Regions from separate parts of the Synechococcus sp. A15-44 genome, predicted to be linked through region 1. Evidence: predicted binding sites of a transcription regulator. Region 1 holds the regulator's gene; the other holds the start of a gene.

What was found. The regulator HrcA, encoded in region 1, represses chaperone genes, less so after heat shock. The targets are predictions, from matches to a motif close to TTAGCACTCNNNNNNNNNGAGTGCTAA.
Region 2: groES (co-chaperone GroES) is a predicted target of HrcA. The motif match lies at 3,326-3,352, and genes of this name have one in related genera.

Annotation. Positions count from the first base shown of each region.
Region 1 covers NZ_CP047938.1:2,381,664-2,390,304, forward strand. The annotation lists gene SynA1544_RS13340 (NADH-quinone oxidoreductase subunit J) at 1-501, opposite strand, end outside; gene ndhI (NAD(P)H-quinone oxidoreductase subunit I) at 498-1,145, opposite strand; gene nuoH (NADH-quinone oxidoreductase subunit NuoH) at 1,205-2,323, opposite strand; gene SynA1544_RS13355 (citrate synthase) at 2,351-3,541, opposite strand; gene sixA (phosphohistidine phosphatase SixA) at 3,555-4,043, opposite strand; gene SynA1544_RS13365 (DUF3352 domain-containing protein) at 4,021-5,601, opposite strand; gene SynA1544_RS13370 (rhodanese-like domain-containing protein) at 5,655-6,011, shown strand; gene SynA1544_RS13375 (heat-inducible transcriptional repressor HrcA) at 6,011-6,985, shown strand; gene trpB (tryptophan synthase subunit beta) at 6,996-8,252, opposite strand; gene SynA1544_RS13385 (translation initiation factor) at 8,353-8,641, shown strand, end outside.
Region 2 covers NZ_CP047938.1:2,102,076-2,110,716, forward strand. The annotation lists gene SynA1544_RS11850 (hypothetical protein) at 675-1,028, opposite strand; gene groL (chaperonin GroEL) at 1,250-2,884, opposite strand; gene groES (co-chaperone GroES) at 2,962-3,273, opposite strand; gene atpD (F0F1 ATP synthase subunit beta) at 3,497-4,960, shown strand; gene atpC (ATP synthase F1 subunit epsilon) at 5,035-5,445, shown strand; gene SynA1544_RS11875 (30S ribosomal protein PSRP-3) at 5,615-6,130, opposite strand; gene SynA1544_RS11880 (HAD-IA family hydrolase) at 6,233-6,955, shown strand; gene SynA1544_RS11885 (aminopeptidase P N-terminal domain-containing protein) at 6,997-8,322, opposite strand; gene SynA1544_RS11890 (CNNM domain-containing protein) at 8,410-8,641, shown strand, end outside.

The DNA of each region.
Region 1 (8,641 bases):
ACGGGCCAAGACGATGGCGCCGATCATGGCCATCAGCAGCAGCACGGATGCCACCTCGAAGGGCAAGAGGTAATCGGTGAACAGGTGTTCACCGATGCGGGCTGTGGCCTCTTCACCCACAGCGGCAGGACCGGGCAGCGACCAGGGGGTGGTGACCACAACACGAACCAGCAACGCCAGCAAACCGGCGCAGACGCCGGCGGACACCACACGGCGCGTGGTGAGGTTGGCGATGGCCTTGAGGTCTTCCCGCTTGTTCACGAGCATGATCGCGAACAGGATCAACACGTTGATCGCACCCACATACACCAGGATCTGGGCCATGGCCACGAAACTGGCGTTCAGCAGCAGGTAGAGCCCTGCAACGGCAGTGAACACCCCGCCCAGCAGGAAGGCGGAATAAACGATGTTGCTGAGCAGCACCACACCCAGGGCGCCGATCACCACAACGGCGGACAGCACCAGAAAACAGATCAGCTCGGTGGTTGTCGCGATGGTCATGCGTCGCCCTCCTTGGCCTCACTGGAGGATTGTCCCTCATTCTTGGCAGCAGACTTGGCTGGAGGGGTGAGGGTCTCCAACACCTGAGACGGCAGCTGACCAGCCCGGGGACGATCGGCAGCGACACCGTGGGGATCCATCTCGCCCGCCGGCAGATAGGCGAGCTCCCGCAAAGGAACCACTGAGGGGTCTGTGGTGACGCTGGTGGGAAGGCGTCCGAGGGCAACGTTGTCGTAGTTAAGGCTGTGGCGATCAAAAGCCGCCAGCTCGTACTCCTCCGTCATCGAGAGGCAGTTGGTGGGGCAGTACTCCACGCAGTTGCCACAGAAAATGCAGACACCGAAGTCGATGGAGTAATTGCGCAGCTCTTTCTTCTTCGTGGCTTTGTTCATCACCCAATCGACCACCGGGAGGTTGATCGGGCAGACCCGCACGCACACCTCACATGCGATGCACTTATCGAATTCGTAGTGAATCCGGCCCCGATAACGCTCGGAGGGAATGAGCTTCTCGTAGGGGTACTGCACCGTGACGGGACGGCGCTGCATGTGGTCGAAGGTGACCGAAAAGCCTTGGGCCAGATTCCGGGCTGCATCGACTGCATCCCGGGTGTAATCACCGACCTGTTTGAGGAAGCCGAACATGGTCTGAAGGGGAGAGAACGAAGCGGAGCCGGGAGCGTAGAAATCGTAGGTAGGAAAACCTAGCCGCCGAATGCAACGGGGAATGCGAGCTTGAGGGCTGCTGTCACCAGAAGGTTCACCAGGGAAAGAGGCAGGAGGAACTTCCAGCCCAGATCGAGCAGCTGGTCAATGCGCACGCGGGGGGTGGTCCAGCGCAGCAGGATCGCCACAAACACCAGCAGATAGGCCTTGAGCACCGTCATCACGATGCCAACGGTGCCCGTGATCACCTGCACCACGGGGGCATCAATGGGCTGGTTCAACCAGCCGGCCAGCCACTCCACAGGGATCGGGAAGCCCCAACCACCCAGATACAGAACGCTGACCAGGACGGCCGAGAGCACCAGGTTGATGTAACCCGCCAGATAGAAAAGGGCGAACTTCATGCCCGCGTACTCGGTCTGATAGCCGGCCACCAGCTCCTCCTCAGCCTCGGGAAGGTCGAAGGGAAGCCGCTCACACTCGGCCAGGGCACAGATCCAGAAAATCAGGAAGCCCACCGGCTGACGCCAGATGTTCCAGCTCAAGATGCCGGCACCGGTCTGCTGATCAACGATGTCGACCGTGCTCAGCGAGTTGGTCATCATCACGATGGCCAGCACCGCCAGAGCCAGGGGAATCTCATAGCTGATCGATTGAGCCGCGGCCCGCAGCCCACCGAGCAGCGAGTACTTGTTGTTGGAGGCATAGCCGCTCATCAACAAGCCGATCGGCTGGATGCTGCTGAAGGCGATCCAGAGGAAGATCCCCACGCCCACATTGCTGATCAGCAGGTTCTGGCCGAAAGGAATGATCAGCCAGGAGATGATCACCGGCACCACCACCAGCACCGGGCCGAGGGTGAAGAGCAGGCTGTCGGCCCGCGCCGGGATGATGTCTTCCTTGACGAGCAGCTTGAGGCCGTCAGCCAGGGGCTGAAGCACGCCCAGGGCACCGGCGTACTCCGGACCGATTCGCTGCTGGACAGCGGCGGAAATCTTGCGTTCCAGCCACACCGAAACCAGCACACCCACCACTGCAGCCACAAGAACGAGCAACATCGGCAGCGGCAGCCAAAGCAGCCTCGCCACCTCCGGGGAGAAGCCAAACCCTTGCAGGGCCTGGCTAAAGCTCAATTCCAGGTCCAGTCCCGGACTCACCATGGTGTCGACGGAAGTGAGTGCAACTTAGGCGGCCGGAGCCGAGACGCGCTCCTCAATGGGCATCCAGGAGCGTGGCTGGGATCCGGAGTAGATCTGCGAAGGCCGGAAAATCCGGTTCGCCCCGAGCTGCTCCCGCCAATGGGCCAGCCAGCCGGCAACCCTGGCAATGGCGAAGACCGGCGTGAACAGATCCCTGGGAATGCCGAGCTTGCGGTACACCAGGCCCGAATAGAAATCGACATTGGGATAGATGCCTTTGGGGCCGAGGCGGGATGCTGCTTCTGCTTCGATCGCCCGGGCCACGTCGTAGAGGTCGTCATGGCCGAAGCTGGCGAACATCTCCTCCACCAGGGCCTGCAAAATCACGGCACGGGGATCCTTCACCTTGTATTCCCGGTGGCCGAAGCCCATGATTTTGCGCTTGGCCGCGATGGCCTCATCCAGGAAAGCGCCAGCATTCTCAGGACTGCCCACCTGCTCGAGCATGGCGAGGACGTCTTCATTGGCGCCGCCGTGGAGTGGGCCCGCCAGGGTGCCGACGGCTGAAGCCACCACGGCGTAGGGGTCGGTGAGGGTGCTCGCGGTGACCCGAGCACTGAAGGTACTGGCGTTGAGGCTGTGCTCGGCATGGAGCATCAGGCAGCGATCAAAGATCCGCGCCGCGAGGGGATCCGGCTCACGTTCGGTGAGCATGTAGAGGAAATTGGCGGAGTAGGCCAGGTCATCCCGGGGCTGAATGGGGTCCTGGCCTTTGCGGATCAGCTGAAAGGCCGCCACCATCGTGGGGATCTTGGCGATCAGCCGCACCACCGCGTCATAGATGTACTGCGGGTCGTCAATCGCCCGACGCGAATAGAACAGCCCCAGGGAAGCGGCACTGGACTGCAGCGCGTCCATCGGGTGGCCGCTGGCCGGAAAGCACTTCATCATGTCCCGCACCCGAAAGCTGACCCGACGGTGCATCTGCACCGCGTGCTCAAACTCCGCCAGCTGGTCGCGGCTGGGCAGCTCTCCCCAGATCAGCAGATAAGCCGTTTCCAGAAAGCTGCTGTTGGCCGCCAGATCTTGCATCGGATAGCCGCGATAGGTGAGCAGCCCCTGCTCTCCATCGATGTCGCAGATCGCCGACTGGGTGGCCGGCACGCCATCCAAACCTGGACGCAGTTCGATCCCGGTCCGCGCATGGCGCAGGTCGCCTGTGTGCTGCTGGGCCACCGCCTGATTGCCTCTAACAGCAACCTAAATCGTCAATCAACAGTGCTGGCCGAAGCAAGGCCTTCAACTGCCACTGGCCCGCGGAACGACACAGCTGAATCACGCCAGCTTTCTTCAGCACCAGGGCACCCGGGTCACAGCCCAGAAGACCGCAGGCCAGATTGCCAAGATCCGGCTCATGACCGACCAAACCAAGCCGTTCATCAAAGGCGGTCATAAGCATGTTGAGGGCCCCTCCCGGCTGGAGCCGTTCATCCACCGCAAGCTCAGAAGCGAGCCCTGCCTCCAACGCCAGTTCCGCCGTTTGCAGAGCCCGGCGATAAGGGCTGGACAGCAAGCGATCCAACCGCAGCCCCCGTTGCACCAGGGCCGCCATTACCCGCTGGGTTCGCTGACGGCCAGCGGCGGTCAGGGGTCGATCCGGATGGTCCTGGCCCGCATGGCGGGGTTCAGCGATGCCATGCCGCAACAGAACCAGGTCAGCCGAGTTCGAGCCGGGCATGCAACGGAATCTCGGTACTGCCTTGCTCCTGACGATCAACGTCGACGGCCACCGCAAGGCCGCGGACCTGATCCTGAAGCGGCCGCCCCGCCATCACCTGCAGCAGGGCCCAGGGCCGCCATTGCCCCAACAGTGCGCGGGCCGGCTCATCCGCCAGCAGGAGGGCCTGCGCCGGCTGGGAGGACGCTGTGAGCTCCTTCCATTGGTTCAAGCGGGGCTGGAGGGCACGCCCGTTCTGGCGCTGCGCCAGCGCCATCAAGGACTCGCCCCACCAGTTCAGCGCAGACGAGCGAACCTGAGCCACGGCCAATTGAGCGTCCACCCCAGGCTGGCGTCCCCGCTGGCGCACCAGCCGCGTCCACACGCTCAACACCTCGCCATCGCCCTCCAGCTCAGAACGGGTCAGGCCCTGCTCCTGCAGACGTGCATCCACCGCATCCCTGGCGGGGCTTTGCGGGCGGGTGGCCAGCAGCCAGCCCTCGGGTTGGTCCTGCCAGAGGAGAGGGCCAGCATCAGCCCCCACAACAGCATCGGCCGCCGGCTGGTCCGCCAGGTGCTGCTTCAGCAACGGAGCGAACCATTGGGCCAGCGGATGGCTTTCGCTGGGATCCAACAATCGGGCCGGACTCTGCAGCTGAGCCAGCCAGCGGGCATGGCCGCCCGCCGACGCCGTCAGATCCGTGAGCCCAGGCCAGGGGTCGGTACCAAGGGCTTGCCGGAACCCAAGGCGCCCATCCACCGCCAGGGTGGATCCCTCCGGTCGCAGTGATGCCACGAGTCTGCTCAGATCGTCCCGTTGAGCCACCAGCTCAGGCAGCTGCAGCCAATGCTCAAGGGCATGGGGAGATGCCGTGAGCAGAGCCACGCCTTCGCCGAGCTCAGCCACCTGACGCTGCAGGCGTTGATCCCCCAGCTGATGCTGATCCGGAAGCTGGGAGACATCGAGGGCCTGCTCCAGCACACCCCGACCTGAGGCCACCAGCAGCAGATCGTCGTCAATCAAGGCCGTGGCCAGGGGTTGGGGGTCATGCCCCACCAACGCCCCCTGGCCGCTGATCACACCGATGCCGCGGTAACTGCTGATCTGCAGGTCTGTGCCCGCCAGGCTGCGGGTCTGCCAGAACCGTTGCAGAAAGCGCCGGGCGCCGTCGTCATCCCGACTGGTCAAAGCCAACACCCAACCGGTGTTGGGATCCCCATCGGTGAGGGTGAGACTGACCTCCTCACCAAGCCAGGGCTCCAGCTCAAGCCCGAACTGGAGGCCCGCCAAGGCAAAGACGCCTTCGCGCCACTGCCGGGCGCCATCACGGGCATCGCGGCGTTGGGAGGCAGGGGCAACGGCCTGGGCGTAGGCAGGCAACCGTCCTGGATCGGCCAACCAATGGATGGAGAGGTCAGCATCCCGGGGCACAAACCGGGCCGCCCGAGGCAGATGCAACGGCTGCTCCGCCAACTGCAGGGGGCTCTGGCGGTTCATGGTCCAGAGCAGGCCAGCGGCCAGCAAAATCAGCGACAACAGCACAGCGCCGGCAGCGCTGAGGAAGGGGCGGGCCTTCATGGGCCGGCGGTCTCGGGTCGCCTCATCTTTGTCCATCACCGCAGAATGGCGCCATGGGCCAATCCCAACAACCACAACCAATCCAAGCCTCTGAACTGCAGCAATGGCTGCAAAGCGAGCGACCTTCACCGCAACTGGTGGATGTGCGCGAGGAGGCTGAGCTTGCGATCGCTACCTTCCCAGGGGCGGTGCTGCACCGCCCCCTGAGCCAATCCAATGCATGGCTTGGAACACTGCAGGCCGACCTCAACCCCGATCAACCCGTCGTGGTGGTCTGCCATGCCGGCGTGCGCAGCTACCACTTCGGGCTGTGGCTGCTGGACCAACCCTGGGGCCTTGAGGTGTGGAACCTTGAGGGAGGCATTGATGCCTGGAGCCTTCAGGTGGATCCCAGCGTTCCCCGCTACTGATGAGCAAGCCCCTGTCCCTTCGGCAAGAACAGGTGCTTCAGGCGACAGTGCACCACTACGTCGACACGATGGAACCGGTGGGCAGCCGCACCCTGGTGCAACGCTTCGGCATTCCCGCCAGCTCCGCCACCGTTCGCTCCGCCATGGGGGCGCTTGAGCGCCGCGGCCTGTTGCATCAACCGCACACGTCCGCTGGACGCGTTCCCAGTCCGATGGGATACCGGCATTACGTGAATGCGCTGCTGCCGGAACCCGGCATCGCCGTTCAACACCTGGAACGGGAGCTCACCGGCCTCAGCCTCCGTTGGGCCGGTTTGGACGACCTGCTGATGCATCTGGCCCGGCGGCTGACGGATTTCACCGGCCTGATGAGCCTGATCACCCAACCGCAGCAGGAGAACCGCCAACTGGAGACAATCCGCCTGGTGCCCAGTGGTGATCGACTGCTGGTGATGCTGGTGGAAGCCAATGGCCGTGCCAGCCACCTCAACCTGCGTCTGCCCCACGGGGCTGAAGCCGAACTCACCGCAATGGAACGCTGGGCGTCAGCCCAGCTCGAGCAGGGGGACCTGAACTGGGAGGCACTGCCCAGGCAGCTCCAACGCAGCGGCGCTGTGCTGCGCAACGCCCTGGACCAACCAACCCCCGCCAACTCCACACAGGTGGTGTTGCATGGCCTCTCAAGGCTGGTGAGCGAACCGGAATTTGAAACCACCTCCAGCCTTCGGCCGCTGCTGGAGCTGATTGATGACCAACCCGCCACCTTGATCAGCCGCGGTGAATCCGCACGGGTGTGGATCGGCGACGAACATCCGCAGCCAGCCCTGGAGGCCTGCGCCGTGGTTCAGGCCCCCTACCGCTGCAACGAGGGGATGGGCCACGTGGCCCTGGTGGGCCCGATGCGGATGGCCTATGCCACGGCACGGGCCGCCGTGCAGCGGGTGGCCCGCCACCTGGAATTGCTGCTGGCCTGAAGCCCAAGCATCAGAGCTGATCCCCCAGCTTCTCCGCCACGGTGTTGACGTCCTTGTCGCCGCGGCCGGAGCAGTTGATCACCACTTCCATGCCATCGGCCAAGGTGGGGCAAAGCTGCTCAAGCCAGGCGAAGGCGTGGGCGGTTTCCAGGGCCGGAATGATGCCCTCAAGTTCACTCACCAGGCGCAGGGCATCGAGGGCCTGTTGGTCGGTGACTGCGGCGTACTCAGCACGCCCGATCTCCCGCAGGTAGCTGTGCTCCGGCCCCACTCCGGGGTAATCGAGACCTGCACTGATGGAGTGGGCCTCCATCACCTGGCCATCGCCGTCCTGCAGCAGCAGGCTCATGGCGCCGTGCAGCACACCGGCACGCCCCTCGGTGATCGTTGCGGCGTGGCGACCGCTGGCCACACCATCGCCAGCCGCCTCAACCCCGATCAGCCGCACGGAGGTGTCCTGAACGAAGGGGTGGAACAGGCCCATGGCATTGGAGCCACCGCCAACGCAGGCCATCAGCACGTCAGGCAGCCGGCCGAAGGCGTCCTGACACTGCTGCTTGGACTCCTCACCGATCACGGCATGGAAATCCCTCACCAACATCGGATAGGGGTGCGGACCAGCGACGGATCCAAGGATGTAGTGGGTGGTCTCGACGTTGGTCACCCAGTCGCGGATCGCTTCACTGGTGGCGTCCTTGAGGGTGGCGGTGCCGGCCGTCACCGGTTGCACCGTGGCGCCCAGCAGGCGCATACGGAACACATTGAGGGCCTGACGGCGCATGTCTTCAGCGCCCATGTAGATCACGCACTCCAGACCAAAGCGGGCACAGACCGTGGCCGTGGCGACGCCGTGCTGTCCCGCACCGGTCTCAGCAATGATCCGCTTCTTGCCCATGCGCAGGGCCAGCAGGGCCTGCCCTAGGGCGTTGTTGATCTTGTGGGCACCGGTGTGATTCAGGTCTTCCCGCTTCAGCCAGATGCGGGGACCACCGTCGGCACGGCGGTAGTGGGCGGTGAGACGCTCAGCCTCATACAACGGTGTCGCCCGGCCGACGTAGTTCTTCAGCAGACGGTTGAGCTCGGCGGTGAAGGCGGGATCGTTCCAGGCCTGGGCTGCTGCTTGCTCCAGTTCCGCCAAGGCCGGCATCAGGGTCTCGGGCACATACTGGCCGCCAAAACGTCCAAAGCGACCATGGGCTCCGGGGCGCACCGCTGGCTGCAGGCTGAAGGGATCCGGAGTACTGGCGTTGGGCAGGGTGCTGGTCACGGATCCACGGCGGAGCGTCGGCTCAGCGTAAGCAGGCGGTCACGCCATGGGGCGCCTGAATGGGCGGTCATCGACAATGCAATGCGGTTGCGACGGGTGGATGCCGAAGGGAGGCTGGCAGGAATTCAGCAGTGCCGAAAGCTTGCAGCGACCGAGCGGGCCTGCGGCGGAGCCCACGGCGAAGGCGCAGCAAATGGTGCGGGTGCAGCCCACCCGCGGCGGCAAAGGCGGCAAAACCGTCACGGTGATCCGGGGCCTGGAGCTGGATGCTGCGGGTTTCAAGGCGCTGCTGAAGAAGCTCAAGACACGGATCGGCAGTGGCGGTACCGCCAAGGACGGCGTGATCGAACTGCAAGGGGATCAGGTGGATCTGGCGCTCGAGTTGCTCA
Region 2 (8,641 bases), 280 kb from region 1:
TCAGGCTGAAGTCAAAACTCGAGGTGTATGGCTTCCAGATTGAACCCTTTGCCTTGGTGCGTTCACCCTATGCATTCATCACATCTGCACTACAGCAAACAACTAAAAACGGAAAATACCATCCCCTGATCGGCCTGATCCCGGGCCAAAGCAGTGCACCCCAAAAAGCCTTCAAAATACCTAATTCCTCCAAGTCGATCAGCACACTCAATCGCATTTTCGGAGAGAGGATGAACTACGTCCCCTTCAAAACAGCCACGAGTCATCCGGGGGGGGGCCGGTTCTCTTCCTTCTGCAAGAGGTGCTTCAGCTCTAGCAGGCTGATCAATACCAACTCATCAATGCCAACGAATCAAAGAGCAACGTAAGCACAAGACTGAAAAACTTCCTCAACCAGCAACACCCCCATGCCGATCAAGGCAAGCTAAGAAGTCTTTTCAAAACAATTTCGCTCCAGGCAGAAGAGCCCAAGTTTTTGCTCACCCAACAGGAGTTTGATCGGATTGAAAGCGACTTCAAACAGGTGAAGCGGGAGATGAAACGCAAGCTTCGAAAAGCATTCGTCGAAGAAAAATTGCCTTTTCATCAGAATTCTCTACGGAAGAAACCAATCAACTCCTCTCTCAACTCAGCCAAAAACTGTATGAGTTGGCGATCAAAGACTAGCTCTTGAATCATCCAGGGCTTTGCAAGCCTGATTTCAAAAAAGCTAACTCTTTGTAGACCCGATCAAGCTCGTACAACATTTTCACATCCTTCTTTTCCAGAATTTCGACCCGCTTCAACAGATCTTCCAACAGCTTGTTCTGCAGGGTCTCGACCTGGACCTGACGCTTCTGAACGCCTGGAGCTGCCGCACCAGGAGCAACTCGCTCGGCCAAGACCGCACCGTTGGTTTCGATATAGAGCAGCGCAAGGCGCTCCAACACCTTGGAGTAGGCCTTGTCCTGCTGGCGACAGAGATCCCTGAAACGCTGAAGCGTCTCCGGAGCAAATTGAGCCGCGAAGGCACCGGGGCGCTGGGGCATGTGTCCCGACACAACCATACGAAGCAAGACGCTAACCCAGCAGATTCAGCACCCCACATCTGCCAAGCTCGGCAGCTGAGACCGCGAACCATGAGCCAGATGTCTTGAAAGACCTATGCCGATCAAGACGATCGCGGGGCATAAAAAAGAGGCCCCGCAGGACCTCTTGGCATGACTTGAGTTAGGCAGATCGGGTGGTCTCCCGACCACCCGAACGTCAATCAGTAGTCGAAGTCGCCGCCGCCCATGCCGCCGCCGGCAGGAGCTGCTTCCTTCTTCTCAGGCAGATCAGCCACGATGCACTCGGTGGTGAGCACCATGCCAGCGATGGATGCGGCATTTTGCAGACCGGAGCGGGTCACCTTGGCGGGATCGACGATGCCGGCAGCCAGCATGTCGACGTACTCGCCGGAGGCAGCGTTGAAGCCTTCGGCACCAGCGCGAGCCTTGACGTTCTCAGCCACAACAGCGCCGTTGGCACCTGCGTTTTCAGCGATGCGCATCAGCGGAGCGGTAAGAGCAGCAGCCACGATGTTGGCGCCGATCAGTTCCTCGCCGGACAGGCTGGAGGCTGCCCACTGCTCCAGGGCCGGAGCCAGGTGAGCCAGGGTGGTGCCACCACCAGGAACGATGCCTTCCTCAACAGCCGCCTTGGTGGCGTTGATGGCGTCCTCGAGACGGAGTTTCTTGTCCTTCATCTCGGTTTCGGTGGCCGCACCCACCTTCACCACAGCCACGCCACCGGCCAGCTTGGCCAGGCGTTCCTGCAGCTTCTCCTTGTCGTAGGTGGAGTCGGTCTCGTCCATCTGCTTCTTGATCTGTTCGCAGCGGGCGCCGACAGCCGCCTCGTTGCCCTCGGCAACGATGGTGGTGGTGTCCTTGTTGATGGTGATGCGACGGGCGGTGCCCAGCATCTCGAGCTTGGCGTTCTCCAGCTTGAGACCGGCATCTTCGGTGATCAGCTGACCGTTGGTCAGCACAGCCATGTCTTCCAACATGGCCTTGCGGCGATCACCAAAACCAGGAGCCTTCACAGCGGCCACGTTCAGCACACCGCGCAGACGGTTCACCACCAGAGTGGCTAGGGCTTCCTTCTCGATGTCCTCAGCAATGATCAGCAGAGGCTTGCCGGTGCGGGCGATTTGCTCCAGCACGGGCACCAGATCCTGCACCAGACCGATCTTCTTGTCGGTGAGAAGGATGTAAGGCTCGTCGAGGACGGCTTCCATCCGCTCGGTGTCGGTGGCGAAATAAGGGGAGATGTAGCCCTTATCGAAGCGCATGCCCTCGGTGACCTCGAGTTCGGTCTCCATGGACTTGCCCTCTTCGAGGGAAATCACACCTTCCTTGCCAACCTTGTCCATGGCATCGGCAATCATCTTGCCGACTTCTTCATCGTTGCCAGCGGAGATGGTGCCGACCTGAGCGATGGCATTGCTGTCAGCGATGGGCTTGGCCATTTCCTTGATCTTGCTGACCAGGAAATCAGAAGCCTTGTCGATGCCCTTCTTCAGGGTGATGGCGTTGGCACCGGCAGCCACGTTGCGCAAACCCGCCTTGACCATGGCGTGGGCCAGAACGGTGGCGGTGGTGGTGCCGTCGCCGGCGGCGTCATTGGTTTTGGAGGCGGCCTGACGGATCAGAGCAACACCGGTGTTCTCGATGTGGTCTTCGAGCTCGATCTCCTTGGCGATGGTGACGCCGTCATTGATGATCTGGGGTGCACCGAACTTCTTCTCGAGCACCACGTTGCGGCCCTTGGGACCCAGGGTCACGGCAACGGCTTCGCAGAGGATGTCGATGCCTTTTTCGAGAGCGCGACGGGCGTTCTCGTTGTAGATGATGCGCTTTGCCATGGAAGGCGGTTCCTAATGAAGAGGATGGTTAAAGGAGGCTGAGTTGAGACTCAAGCCGCAATGCAGCAGGGCTGATCTCAGTTGACGACAGCCAGGATGTCCTTCTCGGACAGCAGCACGTATTCATCGCTGCCGAGCTTGATGTCGGTGCCGGCGTACTTGCTGTAGAGGACCTTGTCGCCCACACCAACTTCGGGAGCCTGACGGCTGCCGTCGTCGTTGCGCTTGCCGGGGCCCACCTGAACCACTTCACCCACCTGGGGCTTTTCTTTGGCGGTGTCAGGCAGAAGGATGCCGCCGGCAGTCTTCTCCTCGGATTCAGAGACCTTGACGAACACGCGGTCGCCGAGGGGTTTAACGGTCGAGACGCTGAGAGAAACAGCAGCCATGGGTACTTGCAGGAGCAGGGACAGGGCGCAATGCGCCACGCATCGACGCGAGTTGGCACTCGATGCCGATGAGTGCCAACGTATGCAAGCGACCACCCCCCGGGCCATACCCCAAGCTGTGCGGGTGACCGAACCGTGGGGGGTGCAACCACAGCGGTGGTATGGTGGCGCCGCTCTGAATGGGTCCGAGCGCGCAGCGCCTGTTCCCGCAACTCTCCTTCCTATGGTCGCTTCTGCTCCTGCATCTGCTGGCACCAAGGGTGTGATCCGTCAGGTGATCGGCCCGGTTCTGGACGTTGAATTTCCCGCCGGGAAACTGCCCAAGATCTATAACGCCCTGCGCATCGAGGGGAAAAACCCCGCAGGTGACGACGTCGCTCTGACCGCTGAGGTTCAACAGCTTCTGGGTGATCACCGGGTTCGTGCCGTTGCCATGAGTGGCACCGACGGTCTTGTGCGCGGCATGGAAGCCGTTGACACCGGTGCACCGATCTCCGTGCCCGTTGGTGAAGCCACCCTCGGCCGCATCTTCAACGTGCTGGGCGAGCCCGTCGACGAGCAGGGCCCCGTCAACACCACGGCCACCGCTCCCATCCACCGGGATGCCCCCAACATCACTGAGCTTGAGACCAAGCCCAAGGTGTTCGAGACCGGCATCAAGGTGATCGATCTCCTGGCTCCCTATCGCCAGGGCGGCAAGGTCGGCCTGTTCGGCGGCGCCGGCGTGGGCAAGACCGTGCTGATTCAGGAACTGATCAACAACATCGCCAAGGAGCACGGCGGTGTGTCTGTGTTCGGTGGTGTGGGTGAGCGCACCCGTGAGGGCAACGACCTCTACGAGGAATTCAAGGAATCTGGCGTGATCAACGCCGACGACCTGTCCAAGTCGAAGGTCGCCCTCTGCTACGGCCAGATGAACGAGCCCCCCGGCGCCCGGATGCGCGTGGGCCTCTCCGCTCTGACCATGGCTGAGCACTTCCGCGACGTGAACAAGCAGGACGTGCTGCTGTTCGTGGACAACATCTTCCGCTTCGTGCAGGCCGGCTCCGAGGTGTCCGCACTGCTGGGTCGCATGCCTTCCGCTGTGGGTTACCAGCCCACCCTGGGCACCGACGTGGGTGCCCTGCAGGAGCGTGTTGCATCCACCGTTGAAGGTTCGATCACCTCGATCCAGGCCGTTTACGTGCCTGCTGACGACCTGACCGACCCCGCACCGGCCACCACCTTTGCCCACCTCGACGCCACCACGGTGCTGAACCGTGCCCTGGCTTCCAAGGGCATCTACCCCGCTGTGGATCCTCTGGATTCCACCAGCACCATGCTCCAGCCAGCTGTGGTGGGTGACGAGCACTACCGCACCGCCCGCGCCGTGCAGTCCACCCTGCAGCGCTACAAGGAACTGCAGGACATCATCGCGATTCTTGGTCTCGACGAACTGTCGGAAGACGACCGTCGCACCGTGGACCGTGCCCGCAAGGTGGAGAAGTTCCTCTCCCAGCCTTTCTTCGTGGCTGAAATCTTCACCGGCATGCCCGGCAAGTACGTGAAGCTGGAGGAGACCATCGCTGGTTTCAACCAGATCCTTTCCGGTGAGCTGGACAGCCTCCCCGAAGCCGCCTTCTACCTGGTGGGCAACATCGAGGAAGTGAAAGCCAAGGCCGAGAAGATCGCCGCCGAAACCAAGTGATCCCTGCGGGGGTGTGATTCACACCCCCGATCACGTGTTTCTCGACAGTCCGTTCTCTTTTCGAACCAAGGTTCATGTCCCTCACCCTCCGCGTGCTGGCAACAGACCAGAACGTCTTTGATGGCAGCGCCGACGAGGTGATCCTGCCCAGTACCACCGGTCAACTCGGCATCCTGCCCGGCCACATCTCCCTGCTCACCGCCATCGACATCGGTGTGCTGCGGGTGCGTGCCAACGGTGCATGGAACTCCATCGCTCTGATGGGTGGTTTCGCCGAAGTGGATGCTGATGAAGTCACCGTTCTGGTGAACAAGGCCGAACTTGGCAGCTCCATCGATGCCGCTACCGCCGAAGCCGCTTTCCAGAAGGCCTCCACCGTGGTGGCTGGCATGGAAGGCCAACCCGCTTCGCCGGAAAAACTCAAGGCGCAGCAACAGCTGAATGAAGCCCGCGCTCGCCTTCAGGCCAGCAAAACCGCCGACTGATTCATCCCCCTGTTTCAAGGTTGACGTCGTCAAAGGCCAGGGGTTACCGCCCCTGGCCTTTTTCATGATGTGGTTTGTCCGTTCGTCATCCCAACACCAGCCAAGCCACGGGAAGGCATAAAAAAACCTGCCCGAAGGCAGGTTTGCATCATCAAATTGAAAAGCGGAATCAGGCGGTACCGCAGAAGGTGACGTCGGGGAACTTGGCCTTGGCCTCGTCGAGGCTCTTGCCTTTGCCCTCTTCCTGCCAATAGTTGATCACCTCAGTGGCCTGGTTGAGCACTTCAACCCGCTCGTTGTCGGTGATCCAGCTCTTGCCTTCCAGTTCGGTCTTCAGGCTTTCCCAGGCATCCTCACGGGGCCAGAAGAAGTAGGAGGTGAGGGGGCTGGGGCCACCGCCAACGATTTGATCAACCGCAAGGGCCACGTTGTCGGGAAGCCAGAGGATCTTCAGCAGGAAGCGGCCCTCATCGGCCTTGGGGGTGTAACCGGAAGGAACACCATCAGCATCGATGGTGGCCGTGGCCAGAGCCGCGGCGGCGCCCTTCAGCACAGGACGGCCTTCAGCCTCGCTGGCTGCCGGCTTTTCAGTGGTTTCAGCTGCCTGGGTGGCGCCTTCAGCCGCGTCGGCGGACGGAGTCGCGACCTCCTGGTCGGTAGGGGCAGCGCCTTCGGTGACCGTCATGGTGTCAGCGCTCAAGACAGAAATACAAACAACTAACCTACCAGCCGCTCCCCATGAGACGTTCTGGGATCCCCAACCATCCTGCTGTTCGACATCGATGGTGTGATCCGCGATGTCGCGGGCAGCTATCGACGGGCCCTTCAATGCACTGTGCAGCACTACTGCGGTTGGCAGCCCAGCGCTGATGTGATCGATGCGTTGAAGGCTGAGGGAGCCTGGAACAACGACTGGGACGCCAGCCTTGAACTGCTGCGGCGTCATGGTGCTGAGCTGCCGGATCGCGCCGCGCTGATCGATGTGTTCAGCGGCTTCTACTTCGGCGGAGATCCGGATGGAGACCCCAGCCAATGGACGGGCTTCATCGGTGATGAGCCTCTTCTGGTGGACGCCAGCTTTTTCGCCACGCTGTCGAAGCGCAAGTTGCGCTGGGGATTTGTGAGTGGAGCTGAACCACCCTCAGCCCGCTTCGTGCTTCAGCAGCGCCTGGGGCTCCAGGACCCGCCCCTGATCGCGATGGGGGATGCCCCCGACAAACCGGACCCCACAGGCTTAATCCGCCTGGCCAAAGCACTGGGGGCCAGTGCCGAGGGAGTTCAGGTGGCCTATCTCGGCGACACCGTGGCCGATGTGAACACCGTGATCCAGGCCCGGGAACGCTGGCCGGAACAACCATTCGTAAGCCTGGCGGTGGCACCGCCTCACCTGCAAACCGCAGAGCAGGCTGCGGCGCGCGACATCTATGAGCAACGGCTGCGGGAAGCGGGCGCCGATCAAGTGCTGACGACCACTGAAGCGGTCTTGCACTGGGAAGGAGCTGCGGGATAAGGGCAACTGCGGTCCGCGAAACTCCCCGCTGATCGAGGCGATCAGCGCTCCATCGCAGCAACGCTCTTGAGGGCGCCGGCAGTGAGCACCTCATGGCCGGTCTCGGTGACGGCAACGTCGTCTTCGATGCGGATGCCGATGCCTTTCCAGCGATCGTCAATCTCTGGCTGTCCTTCCGGCACGCTGAGGCGATCGCTGACGTAAAGACCGGGCTCAACGGTGAGCACCATGCCTGGCTCCAGCGGCGCAGGTTGCTCACCGAGCCTGTAGGCCCCCACGTCATGCACATCCAGACCAAGCCAATGGCCGGTGCGGTGCATGTACAGGTGGCGGTAGTCGCCTCGCTCGATGATGCCGTCCACATCCCCGATCAGCAGGCCCAGGTCCACCAGGCCCTCCACCAGAATTCGCAGAGCGGTGTCGTGCACCGCCTCCGCCGTGCCGCCGGGAGCCACAACGGCAACTGCAGCTTCCTGAGCCTCCAGCACCAAGCTGTAGAGCTCCCGCTGTTCCGCCGTGAAGCGGCCATTCACCGGGAAGGTACGGGTGATGTCGCCGTTGTAGTAATCCTCCAACGAACAACCGGCATCGATCAGCAGCAGGTCACCGTCCTGCAGCGGGGCCGTGTTGGCGGTGTAATGCAGCACGCAGGCGTTATCACCACCAGCGACGATGGATCCGTAGGCCGGACCGCGGGCCCCGTTGCTGCGGAAGTGGGCCTCCATCGCCGCCTGCACCTCGGCTTCGTTCATGCCCGGACGGGTCATCGATCGGGCCAGCTCGTGGGCTTCTGAGGAGATGCGGCAGGCCTCCCGCAAACGCTCCAACTCATGGGGCTCCTTGCGCAGCCGCAGGCGATGCAGGATCGGCGTTGGTGCCACCAGGCCCAGGGCCGCCGTCCCCGTGCGGGCATAGGTGTCCAGTTGCCGCCCCCAGGCCGAAAGCACCATCGATTCCACCGATGCATGGCGGCCCACCCGGAAGGCAATAGCTTCGGCACCGGCGAGGTACTCGGGCAGTTTTTCGCTCAACTGATCCAGCGGATGGGCCAGGTCCGCCCCATAGCGCTCCACCGCGCCTTCGGTGCCCCAGCGGAAGCCGGTCCACACCTCAGCCGCCGGGTCCTTGGGCTGCACAAACAGCACGTAGCGCTCCCCTTCCGGTCGATGCGGCAGCAGCAGAGCCACCGCATCCGGTTCATCAAAACCGGTGAGATAAAAGAAATCGCTGTCCTGCCGGAAGGGCCATTCGCAGTCGGCGTGATGGGTCGCCAATGCCGCGGCCGGAATCACCGCGGCGGCAGCGCCGAGTTGCTCCATGAACAGGGCGCGACGACGCGCGTGGATGCCGGAGTCGAAACCGTTCACAGCAGCAGAGCGTTCAGGGAAACAGGATGGCAGTTGGCAAGGCCGAACTGGCCAGGGCCTCTACGATGCAAGGAGTTTCAGACGGCAATGAGCTCCGATCTCCTGGTGCTGTTGCTGCTGGTTTTGGTGGTGCTGCTGGGTTCGGCCCTCTGTTCCGGAGTGGAAGCCGCCCTGTTGACCGTGAGTCCAATCCGGGTGCACGAGCTGGCGGCCCGGGAACGTCCCGTGGCCGGGGCCCGGCGGCTGGCGCAGTTGCGCAAGCGGCTGGGACGCACCCTGTCAGCTCTGGTGATCGCCAACAACGGCTTCAACATTTTCG